Regions from separate parts of the Glutamicibacter sp. TV12E genome, predicted to be linked through region 3. Evidence: riboswitches for the same ligand, from Rfam matches in the RefSeq annotation. Region 3 holds a riboswitch; each other region holds the start of a gene.
The links. A riboswitch is a leader RNA that binds a small molecule or an ion and turns the genes downstream of it on or off. The one in region 3 is predicted to bind S-adenosylmethionine.

Region 1: it holds a riboswitch for S-adenosylmethionine, as region 3 does, so the genes downstream of both, ACT7DV_RS06065 (flavin reductase family protein) here and ACT7DV_RS04060 (methionine ABC transporter ATP-binding protein) in region 3, are expected to answer to the same signal.
Region 2: it holds a riboswitch for S-adenosylmethionine, as region 3 does, so the genes downstream of both, ACT7DV_RS02735 (hypothetical protein) here and ACT7DV_RS04060 (methionine ABC transporter ATP-binding protein) in region 3, are expected to answer to the same signal.
Region 4: it holds a riboswitch for S-adenosylmethionine, as region 3 does, so the genes downstream of both, ACT7DV_RS01195 (bifunctional o-acetylhomoserine/o-acetylserine sulfhydrylase) here and ACT7DV_RS04060 (methionine ABC transporter ATP-binding protein) in region 3, are expected to answer to the same signal.

What each region holds. Positions count from the first base shown of each region.
Region 1 covers NZ_JBQVVF010000001.1:1,294,940-1,302,659, forward strand. The annotation lists gene ACT7DV_RS06045 (acetyl-CoA hydrolase/transferase family protein) at 1-453, shown strand, start outside; gene ACT7DV_RS06050 (PQQ-dependent sugar dehydrogenase) at 450-1,514, opposite strand; gene ACT7DV_RS06055 (dihydrofolate reductase family protein) at 1,522-2,112, opposite strand; gene ACT7DV_RS06060 (PaaI family thioesterase) at 2,158-2,574, opposite strand; SAM riboswitch class IV at 2,974-3,091, shown strand; gene ACT7DV_RS06065 (flavin reductase family protein) at 3,189-3,689, shown strand; gene dnaB (replicative DNA helicase) at 4,349-5,704, shown strand; gene ACT7DV_RS06075 (ZIP family metal transporter) at 5,766-6,509, shown strand; gene ACT7DV_RS06080 (MFS transporter) at 6,533-7,720, shown strand, end outside.
Region 2 covers NZ_JBQVVF010000001.1:608,588-616,307, forward strand. The annotation lists gene ACT7DV_RS02720 (hypothetical protein) at 70-486, opposite strand; gene ACT7DV_RS02725 (helix-turn-helix domain-containing protein) at 583-1,146, opposite strand; gene ACT7DV_RS02730 (DinB family protein) at 1,322-1,906, shown strand; SAM riboswitch class IV at 1,979-2,091, shown strand; gene ACT7DV_RS02735 (hypothetical protein) at 2,105-2,371, shown strand; gene ACT7DV_RS02740 (VIT1/CCC1 transporter family protein) at 2,427-3,530, shown strand; gene ACT7DV_RS02745 (5'-nucleotidase, lipoprotein e(P4) family) at 3,527-4,345, opposite strand; gene ACT7DV_RS02750 (LOG family protein) at 4,491-5,678, opposite strand; gene ACT7DV_RS02755 (DEAD/DEAH box helicase) at 5,765-7,720, shown strand, end outside.
Region 3 covers NZ_JBQVVF010000001.1:888,085-895,804, reverse strand. The annotation lists gene ACT7DV_RS04075 (LLM class flavin-dependent oxidoreductase) at 1-964, shown strand, start outside; gene ggt (gamma-glutamyltransferase) at 1,050-2,873, opposite strand; gene ACT7DV_RS04065 (SDR family oxidoreductase) at 3,090-3,953, opposite strand; SAM riboswitch class I at 4,238-4,327, shown strand; gene ACT7DV_RS04060 (methionine ABC transporter ATP-binding protein) at 4,413-5,219, shown strand; gene ACT7DV_RS04055 (methionine ABC transporter permease) at 5,236-5,952, shown strand; gene ACT7DV_RS04050 (MetQ/NlpA family ABC transporter substrate-binding protein) at 5,995-6,867, shown strand; gene ACT7DV_RS04045 (acyl-CoA dehydrogenase family protein) at 6,961-7,720, shown strand, end outside.
Region 4 covers NZ_JBQVVF010000001.1:254,507-262,226, forward strand. The annotation lists gene metX (homoserine O-acetyltransferase MetX) at 1-920, opposite strand, end outside; gene ACT7DV_RS01195 (bifunctional o-acetylhomoserine/o-acetylserine sulfhydrylase) at 923-2,281, opposite strand; SAM riboswitch class IV at 2,372-2,492, opposite strand; gene ACT7DV_RS01200 (VOC family protein) at 2,665-3,309, shown strand; gene ACT7DV_RS01205 (GNAT family acetyltransferase) at 3,367-3,786, opposite strand; gene ACT7DV_RS01210 (CPBP family intramembrane glutamic endopeptidase) at 3,805-4,560, opposite strand; gene ACT7DV_RS01215 (phosphotransferase family protein) at 4,622-5,467, shown strand; gene tpx (thiol peroxidase) at 5,568-6,065, opposite strand; gene hutI (imidazolonepropionase) at 6,147-7,337, opposite strand; gene ACT7DV_RS01230 (carbohydrate ABC transporter permease) at 7,523-7,720, opposite strand, start outside.

The DNA.
Region 1 (7,720 bases), 410 kb from region 3:
TGCATCGCCCTGAACGGGATGATCGAGGCCGACATCTACGGCAATGTGAACTCCACCAATGTCCTGGGCTCCCATGTCATGAACGGCATCGGCGGCTCCGGCGACTTCGCCCGCAACGGCTACCTGTCGGTGTTCATGTCCCCGTCCACCGCCAAGGGCGGCAAGATCTCGGGCATCGTGCCCTTCGCATCGCATGTGGACCACACCGAGCACGACACCATGATCCTGATTACCGAACAGGGCCTGGCCGACCTGCGCGGCCTTTCGCCCAAGCAGCGCGCCCAGCTGGTCATCAAGAACTGCGCGCATCCGGACTACCGTGGGCTGCTGCAGGACTACTTCGACCGGGCTTGCAGGCAAAGCTACGGCAAACACACCCCTCACCTGCTGGGCGAGGCCCTATCCTGGCACCAGCGCTTCGAGCAGACCGGGGATATGCGCCCGGCCAGCTAGCCGCCGGTCTGGCGGGGCATCAGGCGCACGATGCGGTCATCGCCAGCACCGGGCTGGCCACGCCCGTCGGTGTTGTTCGTCAGCACCAGCAGCGAGCCGCCAGGATCCACCAGCACATCGCGCAGCCGGCCGAGCCGGCCATCAAGCAGCTCTTGCTCGGTGGCCGGCGCGTCCAGTTCCACCGCGCGCAGCACTTCTCCGCGCAGATTCGCCAGGTAGGCGGTGCCATCGAGGATCGCGATGCCGCTGGGGCTGGCCTCCGAGGGGGACCACTGCGCAATCGGGTCGGTGTACGACCGATCTGCGCCGCCCTTCCCCTCGACTTCGGGCCAGCCATAGTTCCCGCCGGCCTTGATGATGTTCAGTTCGTCGAAGGTGTTTTGCCCGAATTCGCTGGCATACATGGTGCCATCATCGCTCCACGCCAGGCCCTGCACATTGCGGTGCCCATAACTGTAGACGAGGGAATTCTCGAGGGGGTTGTCTTCCGGGACGCTTCCATCGGGTGCCATGCGCAGGATCTTGCCGCCCAGCGCCTGCAGGTCCTGGGCTTGCCCAGGGTTGGACGCATCGCCCACGCTCGCGTAGAGCATTCCATCCGGTCCGATGGCCAGCCGCCCGCCGTTGTGGATATTGGCCGAGGGCAAGGAATCCAGCAGGGTCCGCGGAGCCGACAATGACAAGTTTCCGGCGCTGCCTTGCACCGTGAATTGCTGAATGCGGTTACCGGATTCAGCGGTGGAAAAAGCGTAGAGCTGGTCCGGCGCGAGGAAGGCCAGGCCCAGCAGCCCGCCTTCGCCTATCGCTGCGAGATCCTCGATCCGGGCCACTTCGCGGCTCTGTCCGGACTCCGAAACCTCCAGGATCCTCCCGGAATCGCGTTCGCTGACCAGCAAGCTGTCCTGGACGTAGACCATGGACCACGGAGCTTCCAAGCCGGTGGCCAGTAGTTCTGGAGCGGTTTGCGATTCGGCAGCTGGACTTGGAGGTGGTGTTGGCGTGGAGCATCCGGCGAGGAACACTGCGCCGAGCAGCAGGCAAGCGTCTCGGATGTGCTTCATCGAGCGGCTAAGCGTGCGCCGGCTGGTGGCGCGTCGGGCGATACGTCAGTTCCTGGATCCGGCCGTCCAAAAGCTTTGAATCGACAAGTTCCAGGTCATAGTCGTCGACCCCGCCGAGTACCGGAGCAGAGCCGCTATGCCCGGTCAGCACCGGGAAGATGCTCACCTGGATGAAGTCCACTAGACCTGCCGCCAGCAGCGAATGGTTCATGGCCAGGGAACCGTGAGAGCGCAGCGGCACATCTGAGGTTTTCTTGAGTTGGGCTACGACTTCCAAGGCATCAGCGCGCTCCAGCGTGGCATTAGGCCAAGACAGCGGCTCTTCCAAGGTGGTGGAGATGACAGTGGCGGGCTTGTCGTGCAAAGCCACGCCCCACGCGTCTTCAACCTCGGGATTCATCTCGATTTCTGCCCAGAAGAGACTAAATAAGCGGAAGGTGTTTGCTCCGAAAACCATGCGGCATTCGGGAGTGTAGAGCCCGAGGCGATGGGCCAACAGCTCTGGCCCCTGTTTTCCCCAGTAGCCACCCCAATCGCTGCCTGCACTGCCGAAGCCATCAAGGCTGCTGAACACGTCAAAGGTATAGGTGGCACTCATGGCAAGCCTCCGAAGCTGATCCGCTAGGTGCCACCTAGGATACGCTCAGGCGCCGGGCATATCTACGTTTTGGGTGCGCAATTGTCCGCGCGAGAGTTCCTTTCCGCTGGCCTCATCGGTGATGACGACTTCCCACAACTGCTGGGTCTTGCCTTGGAACAGCGCCTTGGCCTCAACCTGCACGCGCGCACCGGTGGAGGGACGCAGGAAGTCGGTGGCATTGTGCACGCCCACAGCAAATTGATTGCGCTCTGAGACCGCGTAGCTGGCGCCAACGCTGCCGGCGCTTTCAATCATGGAGGCATAGACACCTCCATGAACGACGCCCCACGGGGTGTGGTGCTCTTCATTGAGGTCGGCATGGCCTCGCACGGAAGTGGCGGTGATGTCATCAAAGACCAGGCCAATGCTGTCAGTGAAGCGGCTGGTCTTGTCGGGGATTCGCTGTTCTGGGGAACTCACGGGTGGCTCCAAAAGTGTTGGGGCGCGATGCGCCTGTTCGAGCGGTGGGGATTGCAGTTCAATTATTCGCACTTTACCTGTTGAAGTGCGCGGCAATCCTTCCGGGATGATCCCTGGTGGCGGATCTTCACATTCGGTGTGCGCCATGGCGAACCTTGGCGCCGATTTTCCTGGAAGCGCAGATGCCGGAAAATATTTAGCCCTGCCATAAGTTAATGCGTTACGACGAAGATCACACCCTCGCGGCCCACTGAAGTGCCACTGTGGGCCGAATTGGTGAATAAAGGACTGTTTTGTGACCTTAAAACTGAGCCACTGTCGAATATTTTGTTGAATATTGCGATTTGAGAAGTGAATTGTTTGACGGTGCTTCGTCATGGGCCATATTGTTTTAAGCAGAATCAAGAGCATCAGCTAAAAGCCCTGGCTTGCTGATCGGCAACCCTCTCAACGGTAGTGGGGTGCTCCAGGTGAGGATTCGGTTTTGCGCCAAATGGTGTCAGAACAAGTACCGCGCACGGCGTGAAACCTCAGTGGCAACCGGATTCGGATCAACTCGAACCGCTGTTCCCGCTGGGTCTGACGCGGTGGGCAAGAACCGAAGGAATCGAGCCATGTCATTGAATCGTGAACTTGACCCGCTAACCCTACGCAAGGTTTTCGCTCAACATCCCTCAGGCGTGGCCGCTCTGTGCGCAGAAGTGGACGGCGTAAAAACCGGCATTGTTGCATCCTCATTCACTGTGGGGGTTTCGCTGGAGCCCGCATTGGTGATGTTCGCAGTCCAGAAGACCTCCAACACTTGGCCGAAACTGCGCGAGGCCAGCTACATTGGTGTTTCGGTACTCAGCGATCTTAATGGAGGGGTCTGCACGCAGATCGCTTCGAAGAAGGGCGATCGGTTCCTCGGCGTGGACACCGTGGTTTCTGAGCAGGGCGCTCTGTTTATTGAAGAGTCCACCCTCTGGCTGGAAACGTCGATTTACAATGAAGTCGAAGCTGGTGACCACTGGGTTGTGCTTTTGGAGGTGCATGGGCATCACACATCACAGCACTCGCCGCAGATCTTCCATGATTCCCGATTTCATTCAATCCCAGTTCCTGAGCTCGTCTAGATCTTCTGAGTGGTAGTTTCCCGAAGGCTCGGCGCGGATTTCCTGATGGTGATCTGCACCGGGCCTTGTCGGGTTTCGGGACGCGTTGAACGCCAGGCAAATAGTTATCCACGGTGTGTATGGCGGCCGCTTCGCGAAAATGTGGACTATTGGCCATAATCTGCCGAGTTGGCCGTTATAAGAGACGGTGACTAAGCCTTTTGCGATTCTATGAATATCCACATGGTTATCCACATGACTGTGGGCAAGATGTGCAGAACTGTGTGAAAACCGCGATAATCCCTGTATTGCGGGCGTTTTTGGGTGTTGATAACTACTGTGAACATATCGCTACCTTCAATAAAACATTTCCCTGTCCACAGATGTGAAAACAGAAAACACCTAGTCAATCACTATTACTGTTGGGTACTTGACAATAATCCACAGGGTTCTCCCCAGACAGTGAACAGGCTAGTCCACAGCTGATGGTATGTTATGCACAGGACCTGTGGATAATGGAGTTTACGTGGGTAGACATCGGCCCTACTGTTGGCTTTGGGGCAGAAATATCCACAGACGTAATCCATTGAACAGTTGGCATCAACTAGCAGGTTGGAACGTTGCCATCTGGCAAGGAAGATTTTTCTCCCTGGGGTCAATAGGGGATGGAAGTGTCTGCAATGAGTGCTGAGCCGGTCTACGAAGGACGAGAATCCGACGCAGGGCGCAAGCCGCCACAGGATGTCGAAGCCGAGATGTCCGTGCTCGGTGGCATGATGCTATCCAAGGACGCCATCGCCGACGTCGTTGAGGCGCTGCGAGGAACCGACTTCTACCGTCCGGCTCACGAATCCATCTACGAAGCCATTATCGATTTGTACGGCCGAGGTGAACCTGCCGATGCTGTGACCGTGGCCGACTTGCTGACCAAGCGCGGCGAAATTTCCCGTGTGGGTGGCGCTGCCTACCTTCACAACCTCATTCAGCAGGTGCCCACCGCCGCTAACGCCGGCTACTATGCAGAAATCGTGCGCGAGCGCGCCGTCTTGCGCCGCCTGGTGGACGCCGGAACCCGCATCGTCCAGATGGGCTACTCGCCCGATGGAGAAGTCGATGCCATCGTCAATGAAGCGCAAGCCGAGGTCTACAAGGTTGCGGAAAACCGCAGCAGCGAAGACTACGTACGCCTCTCGGACATCATCGAAGGCACCGTAGACGAAATCGAAAACGCCGCGAACGCCGGCGACGGCATCACCGGCGTGCCCACCGGGTTCTACGAATTCGACGAGCTGACCCAGGGCCTGAAGGGCGGCCAGATGATCATCATCGCGGCCCGTCCTGCAGTGGGTAAGTCGACTTTCGCACTGGACTTCGCCCGGTCCGCCGCCATCAAGAACAACATGGCCACCGTCTTCTTCTCCCTGGAAATGGGCCGCAATGAAATTGCGATGCGCCTGCTTTCGGCAGAAGCCTCCATCCAGCTCCAGGACCTGCGCAAGGGTTCGGTGGAAGATGCACAATGGACGAAGATTGCCACCACCATGGGCCGGTTGAATGAAGCGCCGCTGTTCATCGACGATTCGCCGAATATGTCCATGATGGAAATCCGCGCCAAGTGCCGCCGCCTGAAGCAGCGCAACGAGCTGCGCATGATCATCCTCGACTACCTGCAGCTGATGAGTTCGGGCAAGCGCGTGGAATCACGCCAGCAGGAAGTTTCCGAATTCTCGCGTAACCTCAAGTTGCTGGCCAAGGAACTCGATGTTCCGTTGATCGCGCTGTCGCAGCTGAACCGTGGATCCGAACAGCGAACCGATAAGCGGCCTATGGTTTCGGACCTTCGTGAATCCGGTTCCATTGAGCAGGACGCCGATATGGTGATCTTGCTGCACCGTGATGATGTGTATGACAAGGAAAACCGTCCAGGCGAGGCCGACGTGATCATCGCCAAGCACCGTGCCGGTCCTACCAAAACCATCACCGTGGCATTCCAAGGCCACTACTCGCGCTTCAGCAATATGTCCTCTGAGGGTTAATCCCAGTCAGAACCAACATGGCAGCTACTAAGCCAGCGACTTGCTGGCTATAGTGGGTGCCATGTTCGCTTCTTTGCAGGCCTTGCTTTGGGGCACGGTAGCCGGCTCGGCGCTGTTGCTGGGATCTGGCGCTGCCTGGTGGCTGAAAATTCCGAAGGTCTGGGTTTGCGCGATCATGGCCTTAGGCGCAGGAGTGCTGGTCAGTGCACTGAGCTTTGAGCTTGTACTCGAGGCCTTCGAAACTGGCGGGCTTCTGGCAACGGCGGCCGGTGTGCTGGTGGGAGCCGCGCTGTATTTCTCGGCCAATAGGGTACTGGCCTGGCGCACCGCAAGGCGTCAAAAAGCCTCGGGCAGCGCTCAGGGCGGCGAACCTGCGGGCACCGCTTTGGCAGTGGGAGCCTTGATCGACGGCATTCCCGAATCCGTGGCACTGGGTCTGAGCGTTGTGGCTAGCTCGAGCATCAACCCCGCCATGCTCATTGCCATTTTCATTTCCAACATTCCCGAAGGGTTGGCCAGCACGGCTCAAATGAAGAGCGCCGGCCGCAAAGGTTCGTCTATTGCCCTTCTGTGGGGTTCCATCGCGATTTCTTGTGGGCTGGCTGCCTTTGTCGGGGCACTGGCCATGCAATCCATGCCTGAAGAAGCCTTGGCCTTCGCCACGGCAGTTGCCGCAGGCGGAATCCTGACCATGATTGCCGACTCGATGATTCCCGAAGCCTATTCTGTTGAACATGATTACACCGGGCTGCTGGTCACCGGTGGCTTCCTGTCGGCATTCGCCCTGCATGTTCTGGGCGGCTAGCAGAAAACTGGCATGATTAGGGCATGCCCCTAAGACGTAGTAGCCACAACCCTGCGCCAGCTACAGAAACCATTTACGCACCGCAATTCTTGGCCACCACCATGGGCATGTTTGTTCTGGTGTTCCTTGTTGCCTTTGAATCCATGGCCGTCACCACCGTGATGCCGATGGTCAGCGAACTGCTCAACGGCGAACGCTATTTTGCGCTGGCCTTTGCCGCCCCGATTGCCAGTGGCATGCTCGGCATGGTTGCCGCCGGTGAAGTCACCGACCGCTGGGGACCAAAGCATCCCCTGTTTATTAGCGTCGCGATTTTCTGCGTGGGCTTGCTGATCTGCGGTTCTGCAGCGAATATGCCCATGCTTATCGGCGGGCGCATCTTGCAAGGCGTCGGAGGCGGTGCCATCACCGTGGCAATCTACGTGCTCATTGCCCGTGCCTATCCAGGCCAGCTGCATTCAAAAATCTTTGCGCTCTTTGCCACCGCGTGGGTGCTGCCAGCGATGGTTGGCCCATGGCTGGCCGGCCTGATGGCGGTGCACCTCGGCTGGCGCTGGGTCTTTTCCGGCGTGGCCGTCTTGGTGATCGTCGCCTTCTGCGCAATGGTTCCGGTGCTCAAATCCCTGGATTCCGAACGCAACCAGGAACTCGGTCCGGTATCGGTGAAGCGCCTGGCGCTTGCCGGGCTGACGGGGCTTGCCGTGATCTCCATGAATCTGCTGGGCAATTCGAACAGCCGCTGGTCGCTGGCCGGATTAGCGCTGGCGCTGGTGGTTGCATTGGTGGCGATTCGCCCGCTGCTACCGCGTGGGACGTTCCTGGCGCGCCGCGGACTGCCTGCCACCATCACCACCAGGATCTTCATTACCGGCGCCTTCTTCGGTGTGGAGGTTTATCTGCCCTATCTGCTTCGCGAGGACTACCAGCTCGCTCCGGACCGGGCCGGTTTGATCCTGACAGCCTCGGCCCTGTGCTGGTCGATGGGTTCATGGCTCCAGGGAAGGCTGGGGGAGAAGGTCGCTTCCTCAACCTGCATCACCGTGGGCGCAGTGGCCGGGAGCGTGGCCATAGCCACCGCATTGGCCACCGCGCTCTTCCACCCGCCGGTGCTCGTACTGGTGTGCGGCTGGGCGGTCGGGGGCTTTGGCATGGGGATGATTTTCCCCCGCCAAAACGTCAACATGCTGGCACTGTCCACCAAGGAAGAACAG
Region 2 (7,720 bases), 280 kb from region 3:
GCCCGGTGCAAGATAGGGAGCTAGACCACTGGACCAGCTGGCTGGCGCAGCGGCATGGTCGCCGGGACCCTAGGCGTCGCGGAAGTCCTTTTTGCTGGCATTGACCAGCGAACGATCGATTTCATGGATCGCCACGCAGAATCCGGCGGACAGGATCAGTGACTTGAGCATGAGCTCGGAGAGGTCATCGGCTACGTAGACCAGTTGCAGTGGCCCGACCAGGATCATGAGAATGATGGCCCAGAGGGCGTATAGCCACGAAACGCGCGCCTGCGCCATTTGCGGAAAGCGGGCCCGCCGCCGAATGGTCCGCAGGCCGAGCACCACAATCACCACCGCGATAATGACCGCTCCGATGAAAAAGAAATTGCGCTGCGTGCGGATCCACGTCAGGGTTGTGCCGGCAAGAAGGCCGACAAGCACCGAAGCCCACCAGCTGATGCAGCGAAGCTGATCCCGTGCGCCAGTATCCTCGCTAGTCCTCACGCCACTCCCATCGATCACCGCACTGTGTGCGCACACCGAGCACACCATTTTAGAATACGCGCTCCACAGCACCGCAACGAAAAGGAGCGCTTGAAGCTAGAGGATCAAGGTCCAGGTCACCAGGGCGGCCTCATCGGACTCGTTTTCCCAGCTGTGCGGCTCGCGCCCAGGAAAGCTCATGGTGTCCCCGGCCTGGAGCTCAACACGCTGCTCGGGCAGCACGAGGGTGAATTTTCCGGCGATCACATGGAGCACTTCCAACTCGCAGTCCACCGAATACAACTCGGCTTCGCCAGAGCCCTTGGGAGCGATTTCGGCTCGGATCATCTGCACGCGCTTCTCGCCGCGCGGCGTCACCAGCTGCTCGGTGATCCCCTCCCCGCCCAGCGACACCCGCGGCGCTTCTTCCAGCCGCACCAGCATGGTTTCGGGCACTTCAAATAGCGTGCCCACCTCGATGCCGAGCACCTCGCACAATTTCAGCAGCGTCGAGACCGAGGGGCTGGTGAGATCGCGCTCAACACGCGAGAGGAAGCCCTTGGTCAGCCCAGACAGCTCAGCGACCTGGTCGATGGTCATTCGCTGCCGCTGGCGCACCCCGCGCAACCGCGATCCGATATTGATCGCAGCACCGCTTGATTCCACGGGCAGGGTCTTCATGCTTTCGCTCCATCACTTCGCTTGTTGTGGCACGCCAGCAGCCAAACGGGCGTACCGAAAAGGCTCCGGCGGCAAGTTTACCAATAGTAAACAGAGCATAGCGCGAGTCCTGCAAATATGCCGTGTCCCGCACGTTCCGCGCTCCGGATCCCTGCACGCTGGCTAGACTCTGATCATGGATCACAGCAAGGAACTGCTCCACGAATATCTCTCCGACGCGCGCGAAGCAGTCATCTACAAGGCCCAGGGGCTGAGCGGCCTGCTGGCACGCAAGCCGCTGACGCCCACCGGAACGCACATCCTCGGCGTCGTCCACCACCTGGCCATCACCGAGTACGGGTATTTTGCCCAATGCCTCGGCCGTGCAGTGGATGACCCCTATATCCAAGAGCTTCTGGATGCCGATGATCCGCAGGCCGACTTCCTGCCGCCGGCCCGCTTCAGCGCCAGCGAAATTATCGAGTTATACCGGGAGTCAACTGCCTTCTCGGATGCTGGCATCAGGGCTTTGCCGCTCAGCGCACCGGTTGAAGTGCCCTGGTGGATCCGCCGCCGGCACACCACGCTGGAACATCTCATGGTGCACATGATCGCGGAAACCTCCCGGCACGCCGGCCACCTCGACATCGTGCGCGAACAGCTTGATGGCTTCACCGGCTTGCGCCCCGAAGCGCCCAACCTCCCGGACTATTCCGCAGCGCAATGGGCCCAGCAGTTCGACTCGATCAACCGCCTCGCCATGGGTGATGACCACCGGTAGCCAGGGGGCCAGGTCATATTACGGAACGGGTCTTCATCGCGGGGAGCGCAGGCGGTAGTATCGCAAGTGTTGCTTCACGAGACACGGCGCCAAGCTCCGACTGGCCGTGCACCAACCCCAGATTCATGGGTGGTTCGGATGAGGAAGCGGTCCGTTCACACAATGTGCTCGGGCAAGAACACAGCGAGAGCGCATCACATGGCCTATTCCGTCCTGCCCATCGTCGACCGCCGAACCGGCCAAGTGCAATTCAAGGTCCGAGGACTCTGGCATATTTGCTACGTCGGCGATCCAATTCTGCTGGAACAGCTCCTGGCCCGCTGCGCACGCCGCCCGGTCTTCGATCCGGAAACTTCCGAGCTGCTCCTGGGCGTTGCCGCCGCAGGGGAACTGCAGGGGCGCAACGTCGCTTTTAGCCTTGCCAAATTCCCAACGCTCCATCCCCTTACTAAAATCGGTAGCTGACCCGTTCACCGAGTTTCGCCAAGAAATTCGACCTGCCAAGAGAGCTGTTTTCGTGATGTCGAACCAGTCAGCAACCGAACCTACCCGTGCCCAAGTCCAGCGCTGGCGAAAGTACCTGGCCGATGAAGTCGCCGAAGGCGCCATCTACCGCACCCTGGCCCAGAAGAAATCAGGGCAGGAAAAGCAGATCCTGCTGGGACTTGCCGAAGCCGAAGCGCGGCATGAGGCGCACTGGCGGGCCAAGCTGGGAGAACACGCCAAGCCTGTCCGCCCATCATTGCGCCGCACGATCTTGCGCTTCTTGGCCCGCAATTTCGGCTCGGTCTTCGTGCTGGCCATGGCACAGCGTTCCGAGAGCAATTCGCCGTACCGCGACGACAAGGACGCGACCGCGCAAATGGCCGCCGACGAACAGGTGCATGAAGAAGTAGTCCGCGCGCTGGCCACCGCCGGCCGGGCTCAGCTCTCGGGCAACTTCCGCGCCGCAGTTTTTGGCGCGAATGACGGCTTGGTCTCCAACCTCGCCCTGATCATGGGCATCGGCGCCACCGGGGTATCCTCCACCTTCGTGCTCTTTTCCGGCATCGCCGGGCTCTTGGCCGGAGCGCTATCCATGGCGGCCGGCGAATTCGTCTCCGTGCGTTCCCAGCGCGAGCTTCTCACCGCGTCGCGGCCCACCCAGGTGACGCTGACGGCAGCACCCAACCTCGATTTGGCGTCCAACGAGCTGGTGCTGATCTACAAGGCCCGCGGCATGAGCGATGAAGATGCAGAACACCGCGCCGCAGAACGCATGGGGCTTTTCACCTGTGATTGCAACCCTGCCTTCTCGCTGAACCCCGAGGAACGCGCAGAGGAACTGGAAAGCGAACACGAAGAGCTCGGCTCGGCCACCGGCGCGGCAGCCACTTCCTTCTGCCTCTTCGCTTCCGGCGCCATCATCCCGATCCTGCCCTATATCTTCGGTCTTGGCGGCTTGGCGGCCGTGGCCATCTCCGTGATCCTGGTGGGTATCGCCTTGATGATCACCGGAGCCATCGTCGGCCTGCTCTCCGGAGCCTCGCCGCTCAAGCGCGGCCTGCGCCAGCTGGCCATCGGATGGGGCGCCGCAGCGGTCACCTACTGCCTGGGCCTGCTCTTCGACGTACAGGTCGCCTAGTCCCACACCTCTGGATCGGCCTCCCAGGCATCCAGCGTTGCCGTGGACCACGATCCGTACGTCGGGTTCGGCAGGATGATCCACTCGTCGCCGAACTTCCGCGAGTTCTGCTCCACCAGGCCCCGTTGCTGCTCCAACGGAGTACCGGCGAAATCCTCGTCGAAATCGTGCAGCGTGTCGCCCAGCTGCATCAGCACCTTGTGGCCGCTTTGCACTTCGGCCCGGCGCTCCTGCTTAGGCGGACCCAGAAGCAAGACCTGCTCCTTGCTGGCCTGTGGCAACCCCAGCTGTTTTAGGCTGTCCAGCGTAGCATCCAGATTCTCGGCTCCACGGTCTGAAATGTAGAAGATATCCACGCCCAGCTGGTCTGCGCGGTCCAAGAATTCCTTAGCGCCGTTGATCAGCGAGGGATGCCCCTCCGTTTCCCAGGAGCCCCAGGTATCCCAAGTGGTGTAGTCATGGCATTGCTCCATGTCCCGGGCCAGCAGCGCGGTATTGTCGATGACTGTTTCATCAAGGTCGGTGATTATGGCCAGATCCTGCCCCTTCGGCGCGGACTTGCCCTTGCCGCTGTTGCTCTTGGCACGGGCTTCCTTGACCTTCTGCTCAAGATTCACTGTGGCCATCGCATAGGTCTGTCCCTGCAGCGCCTGGGCTTCTGCGGATTGCTGCTGCCATCGAAGCGCCATTGCATACTGGCTGACAGCGCACGTGCCAGAGGTCTCGGCGGCGGCAGGAGCCTGTGCAGCAGCCGCTGCATAACCTCCGCCCGAGCCGACGGCCAAGGCCGCGGCAATAGCAATAATTTTCCTCATTCTGGCCCCTTTGCGTCCATCCAAGAGCCTGCTGCAAGATTAGGCAGCGGCCGTGCAAGTCAGGCTAGCAAGAAAAGTGACCCAAGTCACCACTGATATATCTGTATTTCATATGTTGAACATCAGACTGAAAGGAGGATCGGTACTACTTCGCCGGGAACCTGCTCCGCCGCCGCAGGGGTTGCACGGCGCCAAGGAATGCAACCGCTTCTTCCGCGCTATCCACCAGTGCGATCTTTTCCTCCATGACCTTTTGGGCTGCCAGGGCTTGGAGCAGCGGCCATGCAGGAAGTGTCTTGGTCCAATACTCTTGGCCGATCAGCACCAGTGGAACCACCCGGGCTCCGGTGGCATAGTAGTTCTCGCAAGCATCCTGAAAGATCTCCTGCACCGTTCCGGCGGCACCGGGAAGCACGACGATGCCGCCGTTCGCTTGTTCGAGCAGCGTGGCTTCCCTGATGGAATTGCTGAAGAACTTCGCGATATGCGTCGCGAACAAGTTCGGCGGCTCATGTCCATAGAACCAGGTAGGGACGCCCAGGGACTTCCGCTGTGAAGGGAAGCGTTCCTTCACGGCGAGCGCCACTCGCGCCCAACCTGTGCGGTGGTGAATCGCATCGGGTTCGGCGGCCAGCATCTGCAGCGCCGTTCCAATCTCTTGGTGATCTCGGTCCGCCAGCCATGCACCGGCATTGGCAGCTTCCATCGCGCCAGGTCCTCCCCCAGTAGCCACCGCATACCCGGATCTGGCCAGCAACGCGCCGAGTTCGAGCGCCTGAGCGTACTGAGGAGTCCCGCGATCCATGGAATGCCCGCCCATGACCCCGATAATCGGAGTGTCCTTGAAAGCGCCGTCGTAGATTTCCGCGATCATCGCCTGGCCGATGTGGTGGTCATGCAGGGTCGTCGCCAGGGCATCGGCATCGTCCAGGCCCCGTCCCGGAATGCGCTGTTGTGAGTATGCGTAGATCTGCGCGTCGAGCACCTTGTCATAGGTTTGAGCGCCAATCGCGTCGTAGAGCTCCTCGGGGGTATAAAGCTGCCGGTCGCTGGTGCGAAAGGGCAGCTGATGCCCCGAATCCATGCAAAGCCCACCCGTGCGTTCAACCAGTGCCCGTCCCTGTGGCGAGAATTGGCAGTCAATGAACAGCGCTTCAGCTAAATCCAGCGCCGACAGCAACGCATCGCGTCCGCTCAAGTCCACACGGTGCACACGCCAGCTATGTCCGCGCGCACGATGCGAAGCCAGCGCTTCGGCAGCCAAACGATCAAACTCGACGAGCGAGGTGATATTCACTGCCCTCGCTGGCAGGTAGGGCCAGATGTGTGACATGCGTCAACGCTACGTCATAGATAGTGATTATTCACAGACAGGCCCTTCAACTTTCACCGCGGGCCGGAACGTGAAACGATGAGAGGATGAGTGATTCTGTTCCCCCAACCATCGACGCGCGCCACTTGCTGCGCTATCTGGGCGATGTCCCTTTCTTTTATGGAAAGAGCATAGCGACTGAAGAAAATTCTGTGGTTGACGTGGAATTTGATGAATCAACCCGGCAGATCGAGGGCACCGTGCGTGCTAATGGCGAAGAATTTTCGCCGATGATCCAGGTTCAAATGGTCGGCGACGATTGGCAAATCGAACTCTGCGAGTGCACTTGCGACAAGCCAGGCATCTGCGCGCACATTGCCGCCTTGGCCATCGTCTCGAACAAAATTGCTTCGCAGCCACGCCTTGTGGCCGTGCCGGAAGAAAAAAACCCGGCCGCTTGGGCGCAGCAAATCGACTCGTGGTTTGAGCCTTCTGAACCTGGCCCAGCCGACGGGCTGCTCGGCTCGCAGCACGACCCAGTAGTAGCCATGGGTTTGCAGTTCATGCTCTTCGATGCGAAGAACACCACGCAGCAACAACAGTGGATGCCGACCGGCACCATTCCGCATCCCACCCGCAATAAGCGCTTCCGACTGGGCGTGCGGCCGATGGTCCGCAATACCGAAGGCCGCTGGGTTCGCGGACAGCTGCGCTGGACCACCCTGGGCTTCAAGACCTATGGCTGGAATTTGTTGCGCTCGCAGCACCACTGGTTCACCCGTTTTGCGTCCATGGCCCGCAGCGACACCCAGTTGCAGTTCAAGGTGGATGAAGACTGGCTATTCATGGACGAATACGCTTCCGACCTGCTGTGGCCACTGCTTCAGCAGGCTCAGGAGCTGGGCATTGATCTCATCTCCACACGCTCCGAACAGCGCATTCGAATTGTTGACCCGGCCAGCTTCAGCATGCAGGCGACGCTCGATGACCAGTTGATGCAGCTGAGCGGCATTTTGCATGTCAACGGCCAGGCCCTGGAGCTGGATTCCGAGTCGCCTAGCGGCGTTATTGCAGATCATGGGTTCTATGCCCAGTTGGGCCAGCCCGACGAAATCTGGTTGGCTCCGAGCAAGGAGCCGGTGGCAGAGGCACACCGCCGCTGGTACGTTGACCGCCGCCCGGTGGCCGTCCCGGTCGCGGAAATCGGCAGCTTCTTTGATTCGGTCTACCCCCGTCTAGCGCGCCGCTTTGATCTGCGCAGTGCCAGCGAGGAACTGGTGCTCCCGGACTTGAAGCCCCCATATGTGCAGGCTACGGTCACCTACAAGCGCGATGAGAACGACAAGGGCGAGCCGAATGACTCGGCAACCTTGGAATTCCAGGTCCGCTATCCCGGGGTTCCGGATCAGCACGAGGTCTACGATCTTGAAATCGAAGAACAGCTTCGCGCAGCTATTGATGAGGTCTTCCTGCAGACTACAGAAACAGGGAATCCTGATCTTTCACCCAAGTTCTACTCGGGCGAAAGCGTCATTACCTTTGTCTCCGAAATCTTGCCTGCCATCGAGAGCCTGCCAATAGTGAAGCTGAGCGAAAAGGGCACCCGGCCGGTATTCCGGCAGCTGCGCGAGCTTCCCCAGCTGAAGATCAACGCGGTCAACCACGAGCGCACTGACTGGCTGGATCTGGGATTGTTGATCACCGTTGGCGACCACGAGGTTCCTTTTTCACAAATCGTTGAGGCCATGAGCAATGGCCAGATGAAGATCAAGCTTCCGGATAATACGTGGTTCTCCTTGAATCAGCCGCTATTCGCCAAGCTCAAGGCCCTTGTTGATGAAGCCCAAGCACTCAACGACAAGCCAAAAGAAGGCGATCTGAAGCTTACGGTTTTCCAGATTTCCATTTTCGAGGAGCTCGATGAGCTCGCCGAAGGCATCGACGGCGCAGATTTGTTCATTGCGCGAATGCGTTCCCTGCTGAAGGTCGCCGAAGGCGAGCAGGCGTCCGTGCCTGAAACGTTGAACGCGCAATTGCGTCCGTATCAGATTGACGGCTTCCGC
Region 3 (7,720 bases):
GAACATGGGGCAGGAGGACCAGATGGAGCACGACGAGCGCTACAACCACGCCGACGAGTACCTCGAGGTCGTCTACAAGCTGCTCGAAGGCTCGTGGGAAGACGACGCCGTGCAGAACAACAAGGAAACCGGGATCTACACGGATCCGTCCAAGGTGCACAGCATCGATCACGAAGGCAAGTATTTCAAGGTGCCTGGCATTGCCATCACCGAGCCATCCACCCAGCGCACTCCGGTGATTTATCAGGCCGGCGCTTCTTCGCGCGGGATCAAGTTCGCCTCGGAAAACGCTGAAGCGGTATTTGTCACCAGCCCGACCCGGGAAATCCTCAAGGCCACCGTCACCAAGATCCGCGATGCCGCCGAGGCTGCTGGCCGTGACCGCTACGATGTGAAGATCTTCGCGATGCAGACCATCATCACCGATGAGACTTCCGAGAAGGCCCAAGCCAAGTACGAGGACTACAAGTCCTATGCGGACGTTGAAGGTGCCCAGGTGCTGATCTCCGGCTGGATGGGCGTGGACTTGTCCGAGCTGGATCCCGATGAGCCACTGGGATCCAACGTGAAATCCAACGCCATCCAGTCATCCGTGGAAACCTTCCAAAAGGCCAGCGGTGACGATGGCAACCCATGGACTATCCGGCAGCTGGCCGAATGGGTGGGCGTGGGCGGCTTCGGCCCGATCACCGTCGGTTCCGGCGCCGAGGTTGCCCAGAAGCTCATCGACTGGGTTGACTACACCGATGTTGACGGCTTCAACCTGGCGTACGCTGTCACCCCAGCGACCTTCGAGGACGTTGTCGAGTACGTTGTTCCTGAGCTGCAGGCTCGCGGCGCGTACAAGACCGAATACACTGAAGGCTCGCTGCGCAACAAGCTCTTTGGCGCCGGCGACAGGGTGAAAGAGACCCATCGCGCCGCCAAGTACAAGATCGCTAATCGTCTTCCAATCCAGGGCTAGATGCCCTGCCTCAGGCCGCGGCCTCAAAGTAGTATCGGCTCCGTCCACCCAGGCAGGTGAACGGAGCCGATGCTGCTTCCATAGCCTACTTGGCGGGATTCACCACCATGGCAGATCCTCCGCCACGCCGCACCGGTTCAGCGGCTGCCGTTAGCGTTCCATCCTCATTGAGCTGAACCGCTTCCACCGCGCCGATCTCTGCCTGAGGGGTGAAGGAGTCCCCGGCCGGGGTGAGCTTATGCCCGAAGGCCTCCATGGCCGAGCCGTACTGGGCGATGAATTCCGGTTCTGCGGTCACCGCAGCGGTATTGCGCTGCGAGGCCCGCGGTGCGGCGATGGCTTCGCTGATATCCATGCCCAGGTCGTAGCGGTTGAGCAGCGTCTGCAGCACCGTGGTGATGATGGTTGAACCACCAGGGGAACCGATGGCCATCACCGGCTCGCCGTCACGCAGCACGATGGTTGGAGCCATCGAGGAGCGCGGGCGCTTGCCCGGCTCCAGGCGGTTTGGATCTTCCGGGTCATAGACCGTGGAGAAGTCCGTGAGCTCATTGTTCAGCAGGAAGCCACGCCCCGGCACCACCATGCCCGACCCTCCGGTCTGCTCGATGGTCAGCGTGTAGGACACGAGGTTGCCCCAGCGATCCACCACCGACAGGTGGGTGGTGGAGATGTTCTCGGTGTCATGCTCAACGGCCGGCTCAGCGGCAGCTGCCGGGCATTGGCCATCAAAATTCTCGATATCGCCCGGGGCCACTGGCTTGGCGGCCGCCTGATCGGGGTTGATCGCGCAAGCCCGGTCGGCGCCGAAGAGCTCGCTGGTCAAGGTGTTGGTCGGCACATCCACAAAGGCGGGATCACCCACGTATTTGCCGCGATCCGCATAGGCCAGCGCGGTGGCCTCGAAGTAGTGGTGCAATGCGTCGGCGCGTTCCATGGAGGACAGGTCGTAGTTGTCCAGGATATTCAGCGATTCGCCAATGGTGGTGCCACCGCTGGAGGAGGGAGCCATGCCGAGGATGTCCAGCCCGCGATAGTCCACCGTCGTTGGCTTCTGCTCGGCCACCTCATAGTTGGCGAGGTCCTCGGTGCTGACAAAACCGGCAGGGACCGGCAGCTTGGTGTCCTCGACCTTGGGCGGAGCCTGGACCGTCTGGGAGATTTCGGAGGCAAGATCACCGTGGTAGAACGCCTTTGGGCCTTCCTTGGCCAGCAGGCGATAGGTATCGGCCAGCTCGGGGTTCTTGAAGATGGTCCCCACTTGCGGCGCATCGCCACCGGGGAGGAAAAGTTTGCTGGTGGAGCCGAAGGCTTTGAAGCGTTCCTTGTTGTCCAGGGTCTGTTCCCGGAAGGTCTGATCAACAACAAAACCGCGTGAAGCCACCTGGGTTGCCGGATGCAGTACCTGCTTCAGGCTTTGCGACCCCCAATTGTCCAGGGCGCGTTGCCAGGTCGCTACGGTCCCCGGAACGCCAACGGCAGCACCGCTGGTGACCAGCTCCGGAGTGAAGTTGTAGGGCTCGCCGGTATTCGGGTCGATAAATGCGTCCTGAGGGGTAGCGGCTGGGGCAGTTTCGCGTCCGTCGATGGTGCTGACCTTGCCGGAGGTCGCGTCGTAGTACAAGAAGTAGCCGCCACCGCCGACACCGGCGCTGTAGGGTTCGGTCACGCCCAGCGCCGCTGCTGTCGCGACCGCGGCGTCTACCGCGTTGCCTCCCTTGCGCAGTACCTCGATGCCTGCCGCTGATGCTTCCGGGTCTACCGACGAGACCGCGCCACTGGTGCCGGTGGCCGTGGGATTCTTGTCGGTGTGCCGCGGATCGGCGTTCGCCGGAATCGCGCTGAATGCGCCAAGGCCCAGGGAGAGAATCGCGGCGCCAGCCAGGGCGCGCAAAGTTGATCGTTGCATACTCTGATCTCCTGAAAAGGTGGGGATGAAGTATGCGTCAATTTACGGGAAGGACTCGATTCGCAAGCGCTGTGACACGCGCCATTTTGTATCGCATGCTCTATTTCCGCGCTGGTCGAAGGATTATTTTGCGCTAAGCCGTTAAAGGCCGGAGGCAACCAGCGGACTGTAAATCATCCTGGCTGGTCGCCTCCAACGGTGAAAAACCAGCCTGCCTTAGCGGGCCAGGGCATCCTTGATCGCTTTGCCAAGGGACGTAGGCGCGTGGCCAATGAGCCGTGCCAAGTCCCCGGAATGCACTTCCAAGGCGCCTTCGCGGATGCGCAGGTCCGTATCCACCAGAATGTCAGCGAACACCGCGGGAACACCTGATTCGGTGTAGATCTCCACCAGTTTTTCAGGGTCCATATCCTGGTAGGCGACATCTTGTCCCGCGGCAGCTCCGACAGCCCCGGCGAGCTGGCTGAGGGTGAAAGGCTTGTCCCCGCCCAACTCGTAGATCTTCCCGGCTTCCCCAGCTTCCGAGAGCAATACCGCAGCAGCCGCCTCGGCATAGTCCGCGCGCGCGGCAGCGCTGATCTTGCCCTCGCCCGCGGCGCCGAGCACGACTTTGCTGTTGAGGTAGCCCAGAAGCTGATCGGTGTAATTTTCCGTGTACCAGCCGTTGCGCAGGAGGACGTAGCCGATGCCGGAACCAGCCAACAGGTGTTCGGTGGCAATATGTTCCTGCGCCAACTTCATGTTGCCGGTGAGGGCATTGGCAATGGAGGTGTAGGCGATGAGCTTGACGTTGACGCGTTGCGCAGCGGTGATGACATTTTCATGTTGGGTTGCCCGCTGGCCCACTTCGCTGCTCGAAATCAGCAGCAGCTTGTCGACGCCCTCCAGCGCGGCGACCAGGCTGGCCGCCACGTTGTAATCGGCGACGCGCGTCTGAAGACCTTTGCCGGCCAGAGGTTCCAGCTTCTCTTCCGAACGGCCGATGGCAACCAACTGGGAGGGAGCGGTTCCGCGCTGCAGCAATGCGTCGATGACCAGTTGGCCCAGCTGTCCAGTGGCACCGGTAATGGCGATCTTCATGATGTCCTCTCGTAGGTATGCACTCCAGTACAACCACGGTGCCCAGCACAGAATTCCCGCACCATGATCGCAGGCGCATCGATGGCCAAGGGTGCAAATTCTTCAAGCGCTTCCGTCTTAAAGGGAGCAAGTGACGAAATATTTCGTATTGCTACGCGGATTATTGCGTGATTCCTTTCCGAGTCCGCCCGAACTGTGACTTCATGACGCTGATTGACGTAACGTTTGCCGGCTTGCATCCATGGAGGACAGACTTGAATTGTTCGGGCGGTACAACCGAACACACACCATCCAGAGCGACTGAGAGATCTGGCTCAACGACGTCGCAGCAACCACCCGTAAGGGAGCGGTGCTACAGCCAGGACCGATGGAGTACTTTCACTTCGCGACGGAAAAATCTGTCTCCAGCAGATGGTTTCTTGTGAAGTACGCTCCGCATAACCAAGCATCAAGGGAGCGATGATGATTCGTCTTGAGAACGTAACAACTACCTTCGGCAAAGGCCGCGACCAGTTCACGGCCGTCAAGGATGTCTCGCTGGATATTCAAGCCGGAAGCATTCACGGCATTATCGGTTTTTCCGGTGCGGGCAAATCCACGCTGTTGCGCAATATCAATTTGCTCCAGCGCCCGACCTCGGGCCAGGTCTTTGTTGACGGCGTAGAACTGACCGGACTGAGCGAAGGCGAATTGCGCAAGCAGCGCCATGAGATCGGGATGATTTTCCAGCACTTTAACCTGCTGAACAATCGCACCGCGCAACAGAACGTTGAACTGAACCTGAAGTTCGCCGGTGTGCCCAAGAAACAACGCCGCGAACGTGCCCTGGAGGCACTGTCCATCGTGGACCTCGCCGATAAGGCGTCCGCCTATCCTGGACAGCTCTCGGGTGGGCAGAAGCAGCGCATCTCCATCGCTCGCGCGCTGGTCACCGAGCCCAAGGTCTTGTTGTGCGATGAACCCACCAGCGCCGTGGATCCGCGAACCACTACCTCGGTGCTCCAGTACCTCAGCGACATTAACGCCAGCCTTGGCATCACCACCGTCATCGTCACCCACGAAATGAATGTCATTAAGGCCATCGCTGACAAGGTCTCGGTGATGGAAGACGCCGCGGTCGTGGAAGAATTCGCGCTGAGCTCGCTGCAAGAACCAAGCTTTGAACCAAAGACGCCTATCGGCCGCTACCTGATCAGCGATGAAATCACGTTGAATCGCCAGCCCAAGCAGGCCCAAGACCTTGCCGCCAACGTAGCCCGCGTATAGAGAACCTGGATTACCAATGAATTTCACTTCAGTAGTGCTAGCCACGAGCAACGGCAGCGCAGCAGCATTCAGCCTTGACCGCATTGTGGAACTGGCCCCGGAAATCTGGGTGGCCATGGCACAGACTTTTGCGATGCTGCTGGTTGCGATCCCGATCGCCATTCTTTTGGGAACCCCGCTGGGCATCTGGCTCTACTCGATGTCTCCCAACGGCTTGCGCCCGCGTCCGCGAGTGCACAAGATTGTTGACGGGCTGGTGAATACGATCCGCTCCTTCCCATTCCTCATCTTGCTGATCGCCATTATTCCGTTCACCCGATTTGTTGTGGGAACGACCATTGGCACCGCCGCGGTTATCGTGCCGCTGACCATCAACGCGATCCCATATTTTGCCCGCTTTGTGGAGCAGAACATCAGCCAGCTGGGCAACGGAGTGGTCGAAGCCGCGCAGGCCATGGGAGCCACGCGCGGACAGATCATCCGTGAAGTGCTGCTGGTCGAAGCCAAGCCGGCGCTGCTGTCTTCCATCACCATCATGACGGTCAGCTTCATCTCGTACTCGGCCATGGCCGGCCTCGTTGGTGGCGGCGGCATCGGCGACTTCGCCATCCGCTACGGCTACTACCGCTATGAAACCGGAGTCATGCTGCTGGCCATCGTCTTGATGATCCTGCTGGTCCATGCAGTCCAATTTTTCGGAACCCGGCTATCGCGCGCCGCCGACAAGCGCTGAACACTGAAGCACTCAACTCGCATTTCATCAAAGGACAACACCATGGCTTTATCCCGCCGCATCTTTTTGACTTTCGCCGCCGGCTCGGCCGCAATCCTCGCACTGACTTCTTGCGGCCTGGTAGGCGGCCCAGAGGCCGGCTCGGGGGACAAGACCATTAAAGTCATTGTCACCGAATCGGCTCCATCCCAGGAACCAACCAAAATCGCCCAGAAGCTGCTGGCTGAAAAGGGCTGGACCCTGGAAGCCACCTATGTCACCGACATCGTTCAGCCAAACCACGTGGTGTCCAACGGCGAATACGATGCCAACTTCTTCCAGCACGGGGCCTACCTTGAACAGTTCAAGAAGGACCAGAGTGTTGACGTGGATCCGGCCTTCTACATGTACAGCTCGCCGGCCGGCGTGTACTCGAAGAAATATGATGACATCAAGGATCTGCCCAACGGCTCGACCATCGCACTTCCTGTGGATACCGCCAACAACGGCCGCGCGTTGGCGCTGCTGGACAGGGCCGGGCTCTTGAAGGTCACCGAGGGCAAGAGCGTGATCCACCTGTCGCAGAACGACATTCTGGAGAACCCCAAGAACTTCAAATTTGTCGAAGTGGATCAGCAGTCGCTGTCCAAGACGCTCCCAGACGTGGATGCAGGATTCCTCTTCGCCCGCCTCGGCGCGGAAATCGGGCTCACCCCGAAGGATGCGCTGCTCTTTGAAAAGGAAGAAGAAGCGCTTCCATACATCAACATCATCGCCGCGAAACCAGGCTTCATGGATACCGAAAAGGGCAAGGCCCTGGAAGAGGCCTACCATTCCGACGAGGTGCGCGAATGGTATGCGAGCTATCTTGACGGTGCGCTGGGCACCCCATGGGATCGCGATCTGGAAGCAGACTTCGCGACCTGGAACAAGTAGGCCATTGGCCCCATGACGCGGCTTCTCCGTGTCGTGGGGCCGCCACTTTTCCGACCTAGTACTCAAATTATCGACGTCCTGCAGGGAGAACCAATGACGATTGTCGCCACGGCAGCTGCCGAAAGCCGATATCAGGAGATTCTCGACCGCTTCAGCGCGGTCTTCACCCGAATCGCCGAAGGCAGCCGCGAGCGGGAACAAAGGCGCATCCTGCCCTTTGAGCAGGTGCAGTGGCTCAAAGACGCCGGATTTACCACGCTGCGCGTGCCAGAGAGCCATGGCGGATCACCGATTAGCCATGAGCATCTGTTCCGTTTGCTGATCGAGCTGGCCGCAGCGGACTCCAACGTGGCGCACCTATTGCGCAGCCACTTCTCCTTCGTTGAAACCATCTCCCTGCAGCCAGCAGAATTCCAGGACCGCTGGTTCCCCAAGGTGCTTCAAGGGCAGATCTTCGGCAATGCCGCTACCGAACGCGGTGGCAATGCCCTGGGCACCACGAATACCAAACTGGTGAAGAAGGCTGGCGACTGGGTTCTGCATGGCGAAAAGTACTACACCACGGGGTCGATTTTTGCCGACTGGATCGTGGTCATGGCAACAACCGAAGGGGTCGAGGGCCGCCAGTACGCCATCGTTGAACGGAATGCCGAAGGCGTTGAAATACTTGATGACTGGGATGGCTTTGGCCAGCCGCTGACCGGCACCGGTACCGCCATTTTCTCTGAAGTTCTTGTCGCGCCGGAGAACATTATCCAGCGCAAGGTGGCGTCCACCCTGGAACCAGCCTTCTTCCAGCTGTGCCTGCTTTCGGTACTGGTGGGCATCGGCAAGGCTGCCCGGAATGAAGCAG
Region 4 (7,720 bases), 630 kb from region 3:
CCCAGCGATTCGTAGCCACGAGCCACGTCATGGCTCATCAGCGCCTCGGTGAGCAGCAGGTAGCTGTTGGCGTCAAAACGATTCACCAGCTTGGCCGCTTGGTGATCCAGATAGCTTTCCACCTGGTAGCGGCCGCGCGGGCCGTCAAACTGGCCAGCAGGCTGCTCGCCGGGCTGCGCGGCCCGGCCAAAGCGGGCCTGGAGCTCGGCCTCGGAACGATAGGTGATGTGCGCCAGGCGCCTGGCCAGGCCCAGGCCTTCATCCGGCCGCGCACCGCTGGAGTAGTAATCGCCGCCATTGAAGTTCGGATCCAGTCGGATGGACTGGGTCTGCACCTGGGCAAAGGCGATTTGTTCCGCGGTAGCTTGGGCGCACGAAGCCATTACCACCAGGTTCTTGACCTGTTCGGGGAACTCGACGGCGTATTCCAGAGCTCGCGCCCCGCCCATCGACCCGCCAATCACCGCATGCCAGGACGTGATGCCCAGCTGCTGCGCGAGGCGCGCTTCGAGGCGCACCGCGTCCTTGATGGTGACAAAGGGGAAGCGCGATCCATAGGGCACGCCATGCTCGTCGGGCGACGACGGGCCGGTGGAACCATTGCAGCCGCCGATCATGTTCACGGCGAGAACGAAGTACTTGCTGGTATCGATGGTGGCCCCGGGGCCGACAAACCCGTCCCACCAGCCGGCGCTGCGCGAATCGCCCTGGGCGACGTGGGCGTCGCCGGTCAGCGCATGCATCACCAGCACGGCGTTGGAGCCGTCGGCGTCGAGGGTTCCCCAGCTTTCGTAGGCCAGCTCTACCTGTGGCAGGTAGCCGCCGAATTCGAAGTGGTGCCCGCCGACGGCCCTGCGGCGCATCATGCCGTCCCGGCCCTCGGCGAGCTGTGGTGCTTCGGTGGTTGCAATGGATGCCATGCCTAGAGGGTTTCCTGCAATTCCTTGTTCGACCCGGCCAAGTCGCCCAAGGCGGCAACAGCGTTGAAGCCCAGTTCCAAGTCGGCCAGGATGTCCTTGATATTTTCCAGGCCCACGCTGATGCGGACCAGTCCCGGGCTCACTCCGGCAGCGATCTGGTCGGCTTCGGAAAGCTGCGCATGGGTGGTGGAGGCCGGGTGGATGGCCAGCGAGCGGACATCGCCGATGTTGGCCACGTGGGAGTGCAGCTCAAGCGCGTCCACAAACGCCTGGCCGGCCGCCGCGCCGCCTGCCAGTTCGAAGGCGATGATCGAGCCGGCGCCGTGATCGCTGTACTTCTTGGCGCGCTCGAACCATGGCGAGGAGGCCAGGCCGGCATAGGCGACCTTCTGCACCTCGGCGCGGGCTTCGAGCCAGCTGGCGGCCTCGCGCGCATTTTCGCCATGGCGCTGGATGCGCAGGGACAGGGTTTCCAGCCCCTGGGCGATCAGGAAGGCATTGAATGGGGAGACCGAGGCGCCCAGGTCGCGCAGCAGCTGCACGCGCGCCTTGAGGATGTAGGCCAGATTGGCGCCGAGAATGCCGTTCACGCCCAGATCGCGGGCGAACACCAGGCCGTTGTAGGACTCGTCCGGGGTGTTGAAGCCCGGGAAGCGCTGCGGGTCCTGGGCGAAGTCGAAGTTGCCCGAGTCCACGATCACCCCGGCGATCGCATTGCCGTGCCCGCCCAGGAACTTGGTGGCCGAGTGGATGACGATGTCGGCGCCGAATTCGATCGGGCGGATCAGGTACGGGGTGGCCAGGGTGTTGTCCACCAGCAGCGGCACGCCATTTTCGTGGGCGATCTTGGCGACTTCCTCGATGTCCAGCACGTCCTGGCGCGGGTTGGAAATGGTTTCGCCGAAGAAGGCCTTGGTGTTCGGGCGGACCGCGTCGCGCCAGTCCTGCAGGTTATCCGGGTCGGCCACGAAGGTGACCTCGATGCCCAGGCGCTTGAGCGTGTGCTTGAGCAGGTTCTGGGTTCCGCCATAGAGGCTGGGGCTGGCCACCAGGTGGTCGCCGGCTTCGGCCAGGTTCAGGATCGCGAAGGTGGTGGCGGCCTGGCCCGAGGAGAGCAGCAGGGCACCCACGCCGCCCTCCAGATCGGCGATCCGGGTTTCCACCGCGTCGGTGGTCGGGTTGCCGATGCGGGTGTAGATCGGTTCCAGTTCCTGCAGCGCGAAGCGCGCGGCAGCGCTCTGCGCGGTCGGGAAGACAAAGGAAGTGGTCTGGAAGATCGGCAAGGCCCGCGCGCCGGTGGCGGGATCCGGGGTCTGCCCGGAGTGGATCTGACGGGTTTCAAATGACCAATTGCTGCTCATGGTTTCCTCCAAAATAGTTCATGCGACTTTGGGGGTAGACCACTGAGAAGACACCGAGAGGAAAGACCTCGCCAAGAAGCCTTCCAGGGTTACCCGCGCTTGTCCCCAGCTGCCTTGTGCATCTGGGGGCCAGGTCTTCACCCGGGGCACCCCACCGCGGTTGGAGGGTTGCCGCCCAGTAAGCCGGGGCTTGTTACTGGGACTCATGACCTGTTTCCAGTGTGCCCGAAAACCGAATATTTTTGCAATGCGGGCACCTCAAAATGGTCGCAATCGGTCATATTTCACATCCATGGCGCTTTTGCCGCATGGAATTCGATTCCGCCAAAAACCTTAGGGTCTCCTAAGTAGAGACTGCGGTCACATGTTGTCATGATGGGCACATGATGAGGCTAGATCACGTTAGTTATGCCTGTGGCCCGGATGGGCTGCTGCCAACCGCGCAAAGAATCTCCGAGTCGCTCGGCCTGGAATTCGTCAAGGGAGGCGTGCATCCCAGGTTCGGGACACGCAATGTCATCTTCCCGCTCAAGCATGGCCAGTACCTCGAAGTGGTCGAGGTGCTGAATCACCCGGCCAGCGACAAGGCCCCCTTCGGCCAGGCGGTGCGGGCCCGTTCGGAACTCGGCGGCGGCTGGATGGGCTGGTGCGTTTCGGTGGACGATCTATCCAGCGCCGAAGACCGCCTGGGTCGCAAGTCGGTTCCGGGCAACCGCAAATTCCCCGATGGCCGCGAGCTGACCTGGCAGCAGATCGGCATCAAGGGCCTGATCGCCGACCCGCAGTGCCCCTACCTGATCTCGTGGGACGAGGAAGCCAAGGACCTGCATCCTTCCAAGGCCCTGGAGCCGACCGGGGAGATCAGCGGGATCTCGATCGCCGGGTCGCGCGATCGGGTCCTGGAATGGCTGGGCCAGCCCCAGAACGTGCACCTCGGCGCGGTGACCATGGACTACCAGGCGCCCAATGGCACCCCGGGCATCTTGTCGGTGACCTTTGAAACGCAGAACGGACCGGTAGTGTTGTAGCCGGTTCGCAGCAAGCTGCTGGCAGGCGGGGACAATGGCGTCCCCGTCTGCCTCTTTTTATGCGCCTGCATCCAGTCGCCGGCCCAGGACCACGACGTGCTGGTCTTCAAATCCCAGCCGCTCATAAAAGCCGCGCACCGCGGTATTTTCATTGCGCACCATCAGCTGCACCTTGGGCACGCCGCGCTGGGCGAGCCACTCGCTCGCGGCCTGGACCATCTTGGCGCCCAGTCCGGTGCCCTGCCGCCGCGGGTCCACGGCCAGATAATAGAGCCAGCCGCGGTGCCCATCATGGCCAACCATCACGGTGGCGATGACTTCTTCATCCTCGATCATGGCCAGCACTGTTGAAGCCGGGGTTTCCAGGGCGCGCCGGGCGTCGGCGCAGGGGTCGTTCCACGGCCGGGTCAGCCCGGTGGCCTCCCAGAGCGCAACGGCTTGGGGAATCTGCTGCGCAGCCAGCTGAGAAATCTTCATTCCTGCAGTCTAGCCGCGCTAGCTTCCGATCCCGATCGCCGGCCCGATCAGGGCATATCCGACAAAGCCGATGGCGTCGAGCAGGAAGTGCGCGATCACCAGCGGCATCACCCGCCCATACTTGTGGTAGGCCCAGCCGAAGACCACTCCCATGAGCATATTACCGATCATCGGCCCCGCGCCCTGGTACAGGTGGTAGCTGCCGCGGATCACCGCCGAGGCAATGATGGTGGTCCACAACCCCAGCTGCAATTTCCTGGCATAGCTGAACAGGAAGCCGAGCATCAGCACTTCTTCTAGCACCGCATGGCGCACCGCGGAGAGCAGCAGCACCGGCAGGCTCCACCAGTAGTCCCCCAGGTTGGCCGCGGAAATCGCTGTGGTGATGCCCAGCGCCCGGCCTGCGGCGTAGACGCCCAGGGTGCCAAGCCCCATGGCCAAAAACAGCCCGGCGCCGAACAGGGCATCCTTGCCCGGCGCGCGCAGGTCAAAGCCGATCTCCCTCGCGCCGGCGCCTAGGCTGCGCTTCATCAGATACAGGGCCAGCACCACCGGAACCAGCGCAAAGACAATGTCCAGCAGCTGATAGGAGAAGTCGAAAAATTCGCGGGTGCTCAACGTGTTGTTCAGCGAAGTCGTCTGTTCGCGCAGCGGGGCCCTGGTGGCCTTGTCGGCAAAACTCAGGATCGAATAGGCCGCGCTTTGCCCCAAGGACAGGGCGAGCACCAGAGCGACCTCGAATTTCAGGATCTTGGCATTCACGTTCTCGATCATAGGCTGATCAGGCTGTGTGCGAGCTTTGGTAGCCTGAAGACAGCGAATTAAAGGAGCATCAGTGTCCCGTCCTGCCACCATGGAAGAACTGTCCATTGCCCGCCAGCTATGTCCAGAGCTGTCCTGGGAAAATGCCGGAGTCAACGAGGGCGGGCAGTTCCACAAGGTGGTGATCGCCAACGGGCAGTCGGTGATCCGCATGGCCCGCACCGAAGAAGCCACCGAGCAGATGCCGCGCTCCATCAAGCTGCTTGGGCTTGTGGCCGATCAGCTGGACTACCAGGTCCCGGTGGCGACCTCGCAGATCTTGATGGTGGATGGGCTGAGCTCGGTAGCCATGTCCTTCATCCCGGGCAGCGCCCATGAACCGCACTACGGCGACCCCAAAATCTTGGGCAAGCTGGTTCGCGACCTGGCGCAGGTCGATCTCGAACCGCTGCGCGAGCATCTGGCTTCGCCATTTGCCTTCCGCGGCCCGTGGATCGAAGAGCGCCAACGGCAGTGTTTTGATGCCTTGCCCGATCAGCTGCGTGGCGCAGCCGCAACCCTTTGGGCCCAGCTTGATTCGCTGGCCCAGGTGCCCCCGGGGCTGGTCCACGGAGATCTGGCCGGACACAATATGCACTGGGTGGATGAAGAGCTGATCGGCATCCTGGACTGGGATCTGGCCGCCGCCTGGGATCCGGCGCTGAACACCGCGTACCTGAGCCTGTGGCACGGGTTGGAGATGGTGGATTTGATTGCGCCGAGCCCTGATGAAGCCCATCGGGCAAAGATCTGGCTTGGGCTGATGAGCCTAGAGCGGCTCTCCGATACCCTGTCGCGCACCGACAATCCCAGAATCGACAAGCTCATGCGCAAGATCGGGCCGCGGATCTTGAACGCCGCGCAGGCTGCCGGGAACTGATGCCCGATCGTTGGCACCCCTCCCCGGGGACGGCAAAGGCCCATCCAAGCTCAATGCTCGGATGGGCCTTGGCAAGCATCACCAGTGATGCAAAAAGCGATTAGCTCAGGGCTGCGATAGCTGCATCGTAGTCTGGCTCGGTGGTGATTTCCGGAACGACCTGGGTGTAGGTCACCTTTCCGGTCTCATCCAGGACGATCACCGAACGGGCCAGCAGGCCAGCCAGTGGGCCGTCGATCTGGGTGACGCCGTAGTCCGAACCGAAGTCCGAACGGAAGACCGAAGCGGCGGTGACGTTCTCGATGTCCTCAGCACCGCAGAAGCGGCCCAGCGCGAATGGCAGGTCAGCGGATACGCACACAACGGTGGTGTTCTCCAGGCCGGCAGCCAGTTCGTTGAAGCGGCGAACGCTGGCAGCGCATACGCCGGTATCTACCGATGGGAAAATATTCAGGACTACGCGGCGGCCAGCCAGCGACTCGCTGGTGACATCTGCAAGGCCGGTGTCGGTGACGGTGAATGATGGTGCCTGCGAGCCTACGGCTGGCAGTTCACCAATGGTCTGTACGGGAGTTCCCTTAAAAGCAGTATTAGCCATGGTTCTTGTTTATCACGAATGCCTATTTGACTGCCAGATTTTCGGCGAACCGGCGTGAACAAGTCGAAGGCCACCAGTTCCTCAGCTAACCAGCTGCCCGGCCCGGTAGACGCTATGGGTGAGGTTCATTCCCGGACGGTAGGCCAGATGCGCAGCTGCCGGCGCATCAAGAACGTGCAGGTCTGCGCGTTTGCCCACCTCGATGGAGCCCACCTGGTCGGCGATGCCCAGCGCGAGCGCTCCGCCGTAGGTAGCGGCTTCGATGGCCTCGGCCAAAGACAGATTCATTTGCAACACCGCGGTGGCCACGCAGAAATTCATGTTGCTGGTGTAGCTGGTTCCGGGATTGCAATTGCTGGCCAGCGCGATGCCCACCCCAGCATCCAGCAGCTCGCGCCCTGGCGCCAGCGGTTGCCGGGTCGACAAGTCGCAGGCCGGCAGGCAGGTGGCGACGGTGCCGGGCTTTCCGGAACGAGTCGTGCGGTCCCAATTGGCCCAGCTTCCGGCGAGCGCCTGGATATCCGAGTCCTCAAGGTAATTGACGTGGTCCACCGAGTGGCTGCCGAATTCAACGGCAAGTTTGACTCCCGGGCCTGGACCCAGCTGGTTTCCGTGGACCTTGGTTGCCAGATTCCGGTCTTGCGCTGCTTGCAGGACGCGGCGGGTTTGGTCTTCATTGAAGGCACCGCGCTCGCAGAAGATATCCACAAAGTCGATGTCCTGTGCGACGGCCTCAAGCATGGGGCCGGCGACAAGGTCGGTATATTCATCGGCATCAGCGCCAGCGGGGACCAGATGGGCGCCGAGGAAGGTCAGGGTATCGACGATGGGTCCGCCCAAACGCGTATGGCGGCTTTCCTCGGATAGCTCCAAGCCATAGCCGGTCTTGGTTTCCATCCACGTGGTCCCCATGGAGAGAGCCTCGGCGCGGCGTGCGGCCACCAGCCCGGCCAGTTCCTCATCGCTGAGGCTTCTGGTGGCCGAAGTGGTCACCGCGATGCCGCCGGCTGCGTAGGATTGGCCGGCCATGCGGGCAACAAACTCTTCGGCGCGGTCTCCCCCGAAAATCAGGTGGCTGTGCGAGTCGACCCAGCCTGGCAGCACGGTTCGCCCCGACAGGTCGTGGACGGTGTCGGCCGCTGGTGCATCGGTTGCCGCGCCGATCCATTCAATCCGGTCCTCGCGGATCAGCACGGCGGCATGCTCCAGCACACTGCCCGCGGCATCAACGGTGACCAGTTGCGCGATATTCGTCAGCAATGTCGTACCCATATGGCGACCTCTCTTGTTCAGCGCAGCCCGTTGCGAGGGCTCGCAAAATCCGTGGATGTTCTCCTTTGACGAGCCTACTGGCCCGAGCCTTGGCTGCGGCCTCGGCGATGGCTATTGAGATCCGGGATTTCAGACAGAACGAGGGCCCCGGGGATCCGGGGCCCTCGCTGCAGCTGCGGTTTCGGCTAGCCCTTGGTGGCCCCTGCCAGCAGTCCACGCACGAAGTAGCGCTGCAAGGCGAAGAAGACCACCAGCGGAATGATCATCGAGATGAACGCACCGGCGGTGAGCAGCTCCCAGGATTGCCCATAGGTTCCCGAGAGATCCTGGAGCGCCTTGGTGATCGGCAGTCCCCCGCCCGAGGTGAACACCGTTGCCACCAG